One region of the Koromonas humicola genome, then DNA from elsewhere that is predicted to be linked to it. Evidence: predicted binding sites of a transcription regulator. Region 1 holds the regulator's gene; each other region holds the start of a gene.
What was found. The regulator LexA, encoded in region 1, represses DNA repair genes until DNA is damaged. The targets are predictions, from matches to a motif close to CANTTCGCTTTTTATTCGC.
Positions count from the first base shown of each region.

Region 2: the regulator LexA is predicted to act here: its motif matches at 1,108-1,126, upstream of recA (recombinase RecA).
Region 3: the regulator LexA is predicted to act here: its motif matches at 1,167-1,185, upstream of AC6IZD_RS17800 (putative DNA modification/repair radical SAM protein).

Region 1 covers NZ_AP040873.1:601,927-604,198, reverse strand. The annotation lists gene AC6IZD_RS02680 (tetratricopeptide repeat protein) at 1-597, opposite strand, end outside; gene lexA (transcriptional repressor LexA) at 763-1,386, shown strand; gene AC6IZD_RS02670 (PAS domain S-box protein) at 1,394-2,272, opposite strand, start outside.
Region 2 covers NZ_AP040873.1:32,275-34,546, forward strand. The annotation lists gene AC6IZD_RS00145 (FAD-dependent thymidylate synthase) at 1-1,049, shown strand, start outside; gene recA (recombinase RecA) at 1,295-2,272, shown strand, end outside.
Region 3 covers NZ_AP040873.1:4,105,502-4,107,773, reverse strand. The annotation lists gene AC6IZD_RS17805 (outer membrane beta-barrel protein) at 1-1,004, shown strand, start outside; gene AC6IZD_RS17800 (putative DNA modification/repair radical SAM protein) at 1,203-2,272, shown strand, end outside.

The sequences.
Region 1 (2,272 bases):
CCGCGCAACTATGTTTTCAGGATTGTTGGCGAACGCCCGGGCGTAAATTTCGGATGCGTCCTGACCCGCCTTTTCAAGCATGGTGCCGAGCTGCACCAGCGAATCAGCCGCCATTACCGGCTCGTGTAGTGCCTCGCAGATACGGGCGTGCTCGCGGTAATCCTCCATGCGGGGATCGAGATCGAGAGAGCGCGTCATGCAATGCAGAGCGCGACGTGGATCGCCCAAGCGCTGGAATTCCTCGAACGCGATGCGATACGCCTCTGCTGCATCTTTTCGGCTGGTGGCAACACACAGCTCGGCATATCGGATCACCATCTCGGGATCCAGAGCCTTCATGCGCTGCAGTCTGCGGAAAGTCAGTGCCGCATTGTTGAGTTGCTTGCCCTCGACAAACTGCGCGAACAGACGACGCAGCATGTCGGATGCGAGCCCAAGCTGTCCGAGTGAGATGCTGAGGTCGGCAGCCTTCTGTAACAGGGGAAGGTTATCGGGCTCAAGTTCGACGGCGAGGCGATACTCCGCCAGCGCAAGCTCCGGCTTGCCCTTCTCCAGCAGTTTCTCGGCGCGCTCAATGCGTTTGGCGGAATCGTTCATCTTTTTGCGATTCTATTCTGCAACCTATATAGCTGCACATCTCCTTAGTTTAGAAATAGTAAGAAATAGGGGTATCCAACTAGACATGGGCGACCGTTTGACACTTCGCCTTTTATTCGCCAGAATGATTGGACTGCGTGGGTGGGCACACGAGAGGTTGCGATTATGGCATTAACCAAGCGACAGCGTCAGATGTACGACTTCATCGCTGAATTCGTACAGAACAACGGCTACTCTCCGTCGTTTGAGGAAATCGGTGCGGCGCTGGGACTCAGTTCCCTGGCAACTGTGCACAAGCACATCAACAACCTCGAAAGCAAAAAGCTGCTGCGTCGCGACTTCAATCGCAGCCGCTCCATCGATGTGCTGCCCCTGCCCGAAGCTCTCGTCGAACGTCAGTCGGTAGCCCTGAGCCCAGTTGAGTTGCCGTTGGTGGGACGCATCGCCGCAGGCCGCCCAATCGAGCAGGTCGAGACTCCGGAGACGATCTCACTCACGGATTTCACTCGCGCAAAAGATGTTTTCGTACTGCAGGTGACTGGCGACAGCATGCAGGATGAACACATCATGAATGGCGACTACGTGCTGGTCGAGAAGACGCAGACGGCACGCGAAGGCGAGATTGTAGTGGCGCTCGTCAATGGCTCGGAAACCACCTTGAAGCGCATCTATCACGCTGGAGATCAGATTCGGCTTCAGCCTTCGAATGCAACCATGCAGCCCATAATGGTTCCGGCCGAAGCTGTCCGGGTACAAGGGAGAGTTGTCGCAGTCTTGAGAAAGTACTAGCGACCAGCTACTTCGAAAGGATCTCCCGAACTTTGCGGCAAAGGACGGATGGAGTGAATGGCTTTTGCAGAAACTCCGCCTGACCTTCGACAACACCTTTCTGCAGTATCTTGTCCTCGTTGTATCCCGAAACGTATAGCACCTTGAGCCCCGGCCGAGATTGAGTAAGCACATCGGCCAGTTCGCGCCCCGACATTCCGGACATCACAACATCGGTAACGAGCAAATCGATCTCGCCGTCACACGCCGCGCTGATCTCCAGCGCCTGCTGCCCGCCGCTGGCTTGCATTACGAGATAGCCATCGCGGACGAGACTGCTATGCAGCACTGCACGCACATCGTCCTGATCCTCCACCAGCAGCACGGTGGCGGAGCGAGGACGCAGCACATCATGCTGGTCGCGAGCTTTAGTCGGAAGCGCCAATCCAGCGGCGATTGGGAAGAATACCTTGAATGTCGCGCCGCAATTCGGCTGACTGTCAACGGTGATAAATCCACCGGACTGCTTTGCGATGCCGTACACGGTCGAGAGTCCTAGCCCAGTACCCTTGCTCTCGCTCTTTGTGGTGAAGAACGGCTCAAAGATGTGCTGCTGAATTTCCTGATTCATGCCGATGCCGGTATCTTGCACGGCAAGTACGGCGTAGTCTCCTGCCTGCGGAACCGAGTGTTCAAGATGCACACTGTAGGTCCTGAGGTACAGGTGACCGCCGTCGGGCATGGCATCGCGAGCGTTCACAGCGAGGTTCATCGCGACCTGTTCGATCTGGCTTGGGTCTGCAAGGATCAGTCCGAGACTGGGATCGAGATCGAAGTGCAGTTGAATGTCGTCACCCATTGCACGACGAAGAATCAGTTCCGTACCGGTGAGAGTCTCATTCAAATC
Region 2 (2,272 bases), 570 kb from region 1:
GCGCCTTCGACATCTCGCGCTACCTGCTCCCGCTCGCAACCAACACTTCGCTCGGACAGATCGTGAACGCCCGCACGTTGGAGACTCAAGTCTCGCGCCTTCTCGGCAGCCCATACGACGAAGTCCGCAACCTCGGCGAGCTCATGAAGCAAGCCGCCCGAGGGTCCGCATGGGACGTCAACACCGAAAGGCGCCGCGCTCTCATCGATCAGGTCGCCGCCAAAGATCCCGCTCTCGCCGAGCAACTTCGCACCGAACTTCTGCGTGAAACCAAGGTCTGCCCCACGCTCGTAAAATACGCCGAGCCCTGCGCCTACGAAATCTCTACCCGCAAGGAATTTGCACAAGCCGCTGCCGAACTTATGCGCGGGGCTTCCATCGCCCCTGCTTCCGAAGTCGATCTGCTCGATGATGATCCGCTTGAGATCGAGCTGGCGACCACGCTTCTGTACGAGCACTCGGATTACTCCTACCGACAGCTTCGTGAAGCCGTGTCTGCCCTCAGTGCCGCTCAGCGCGATGAAATCGTTGATCTCGGCCTGCGCCATCGCGGAGCCCACGACGAACTGCTCCGCGCGTACTGCTCCGGACAGAAATTCCGCTTCGACATTCTCATGGACATCGGAGCCTACCGCGACCTGCACCGCCACCGCCGCTGCGTGCAAATCCATCAGCCATACGGCTTTGCGCACGGATTCGAGACCCCGCGTGAAATCCAGGAGGCTGGTCACTCTCAGCTCTACGCCGATGCTATGCAGCATGTCGCACACGGTGGAGCACAGCTCGCCGCCTCGCTCACCTCACGTAGCGAATCCGCCGAGCCCACGCACTACCTCATTCCGCTCGCCTATCGCAAGCGCACTCTGTTCAAGATGGATCTGGCCGAGGTCGTTTACATTAGCGAACTGCGCACCGGTCCGGGGGGCCACTGGAGTTATCGCAAGGTCGCCTACGAGATGTACGAGAAGGTCGCCGAGCGCTATCCCTTGCTTGCGCGCCACTTCCGCGTCACAGACATCCACAAGCCCATCGATCTGCTGCAACGATAGGCATTCGCGCGCGCCCGGAAATTGCCAAAAGCAATATTTCCGGGCATATTTTGCTCAACCTTTCACCTTTTATTCACCTTCGTGCTTGCCCGTGCTATGCTCACCCTCAGTCGCCATTTATGATGGGAACGCAGTGCGTAAGCCGCTGTAATACGCAGTCTGGCGGCTCCGGGTGGGTGGTAGCTTCCGCACCTGACAAAACTTTCAGCCACGCGCCCTCGTAGGCGGCAGGCAAGGAGTGTTTCATGGCCGAAGATCGGTCCCGCGCAATTGATCTTGCGCTCTCTCAGATTGAAAAGCAGTTTGGCAAGGGCTCTATCATGCGCCTGGGAAACAAGGGGCCCATCACTCCGATGTCGGTGATCTCCACCGGGGCGATCTCGTTTGACTCTGCCCTCGGTGTCGGCGGAGTTCCCCGTGGCCGCGTGGTTGAGATCTATGGCCCTGAATCTTCGGGCAAAACCACCATTACGCTCCAGATCATCGCCGAAGCCCAAAAGGCTGGCGGCATGGCTGCCTTTGTCGATGCCGAACACGCCCTCGACCCGGCCTACGCCAAGCGCCTTGGAGTTGATGTCGATAACCTCCTCGTCTCCCAGCCCGACTACGGCGAGCAGGCTCTTGAAATCACGGAAGCTCTCGTCCGCTCCGGCGCAATCGACGTCTTGGTCGTCGACTCCGTAGCCGCCCTCGTCCCCAAGGCCGAACTCGATGGCGAAATGGGTGACAGCCACGTCGGTCTGCAGGCGCGCCTCATGTCACAGGCCCTGCGCAAACTCACTGGCACGGTCAGCAAGTCACGCACTTGCCTCATCTTCATCAACCAGATCCGCGAGAAGATCGGTGTCATGTTCGGCAATCCCGAGACCACCACTGGCGGACGCGCGCTCAAGTTCTACTCCTCGGTACGTATCGATATCCGCCGCATTGCCGCCATCAAGGATGGCGATCAGGTCGTCGGTTCGCGCACCAAGGTCAAGATCGTCAAGAACAAGACCGCTGCTCCCTTCCGCGAAGCCGAGTTCGACATCATGTACGGCGAAGGCATCAGCAAGGAAGGCGACATGCTCGATATCGCTGTGGATCGCAACATCGTCGAAAAATCCGGCGCCTGGTACAGCTACGAAGGTGAACGCATCGGCCAGGGTCGTGAGAACGCCAAGAACTTCCTGAAGGAGAACAAGGACATCGCGGCCAGGATCGAGCAAGCCGTGCGTAAAGCC
Region 3 (2,272 bases), 1.1 Mb from region 1:
TCTCGTCGGCAGCGGCGACCAAGATCAATGCTGCAACCGCGTCATGGATGCCACGGCCATGCAATCCTGAAGGCTGCACGCCTTACCAGGCTGCGCAGTTGAATAACACTCAGGATTGGGCGGGCGAGCCGAGTGTGCAGGCTGCAAGACCGTATCCGCAATACGGCAGCATCATCGTGCCGCAGCACAACACATACGCTAACTACAATGGCTTCCAGGCTCTGTTGGTGAAGCAGACCGGACACCTTACCTACAACATTAATTACACGTGGTCTAAGTCGCTGGGCGTTTTGGGTTCCGCGGCTGACTTCAACTACACCGCTCCGGTTGATCCTTTCCACATCAGGAACAACTACGGGCCGATGAACTTTGACCGCAGCCACATCCTCAACCTGTCGTACTCGTACCAGTTCGGCAAAGTCACTCCGCAGCGCTCGCTCGGGTTGATTGCGAACGACTGGATGGTTTCGGGAATCACGACAGTTGAAAGTGGCGGCAACATGCAGACTGGAGTCAGCTTCTCGCCGAACTTCTACCTGCAGGGCACGATCAATCAGGCCGATGGTCAGAACTACTCGATCAGCAGCCAATCCATTCTCGGAACACCAGATGTTAGCCTGCAGCCTGTCCTAACGTGCAATCCGCGCTCGGGGCTCGCGAAGAACCAGTTCGTCAATGGCGCATGCTTCGGGCTTCCGACGGTTGGAACCAACGGTCCGTACATCATGCCTTACATGCACGGCCCAGCGTACTTCAACAGCGACCTCAGTCTGGAGAAGGCATTCTCTCTCGGAAATGAATACAAGTTGCGTTTCCGCTATGCGGCCTTCAACTTCCTGAATCACCCGCTGCACAGCTTTGGTACTCCGTACCCGAACCAGACGACACTCGTTATGTCGGGCACGTCACCTTCAACTGCAAGAAGCACAAACTCAAACTTCGGATATGCTCCACTGTCGGTAGGACGCCGCCTCTCGGAGATTTCGCTGAAATTCGAGTTCTAACCACGTACCTAGATGCTCCTCCAAGTCCCCGTCGCTCTATGGCGGGGACTTTCTTATGTTTTTCTGTTGGTTACCGATTGGTACATTCGTGTGCGGGAAGACCTCGGTGAGGGCTAGCACTCAAAGCTTTTGACCTCACGGATAAGCTTGGCTAATTTGTATGTTTTCGCTTTCTGTTCTCTTGTTACAATCTGATCAATGGAGCTGGAGACCAAGCTTCGCATACTGTCTGACTCGGCAAAGTATGACGCTTCGTGTGCGAGCAGCGGCTCGCGCCGCAGCGCCGAGCTCGGAGCTCTCGGCAACACCGCTGCGTGCGGTGTGTGTCACAGCTACACTCCGGACGGTCGCTGTGTCTCGTTGCTGAAGATTCTGCTGACGAACTACTGCATTTACGACTGCGTGTTCTGCGTGAACAGGTCATCGAGCGACATCCCCCGCGCACGGTTCACTCCGGCGGAGGTTGCGCAGCTCACCATCGACTTCTTCAAACGCAATTACATCGAAGGACTCTTTCTGAGTTCCGGCATCATTCAGTCGCCCGACTACACAATGGAGCAGCTCGTCGAAGTTGCACGCACACTGCGCGTGGAGCACCGATTCAATGGCTATATTCATCTGAAGACGATTCCTGGCTGTTCGCCGGAGCTGCTACGTCAGGCGGCGAGCTATGCCGACCGCCTCAGCGCAAACATTGAGCTACCAACCCAGACCGACCTCGACAAACTCGCTCCAGAGAAAAACGGTGCAGTGATCGAGGATGCGATGGGGCGGGTGAAAACGGAGATCGTGTCATCCAAGGAGGAGCGCTCGAAGCGGAAATCGGCTCCTGCTCTGGCTCCCGCAGGCCAAAGCACGCAGATGGTCATTGGCGCCACTCCAAGCACCGACTCGCAGATTCTGGCCAAGTCATCGCATTTGTACTCGGCTTACAAACTGAGACGGGTTTACTACTCGGCGTTCAGTCCATTTCCAAAAGCTGATGCAAGGCTCCCGATCGCGGCGCCACCACTGGTGCGAGAGCATCGTCTGTACGAGGCCGACTGGCTGATGCGTTATTATGGCTTTCAAGCCGACGAACTTACTACGGCAGACCAGCCCAACTTGGATTCGAAGGTCGATCCGAAGCATGCTTGGGCCCTGCGGCATCGCGAGTTCTTTCCCTTGGATGTGAACCGAGCCACGCGCGAGCAATTACTTCGCGTTCCCGGCATAGGCTACCGCAACGCGCTGCGTATACTGTCGATTCGCCGCTATCATCGGCTCTC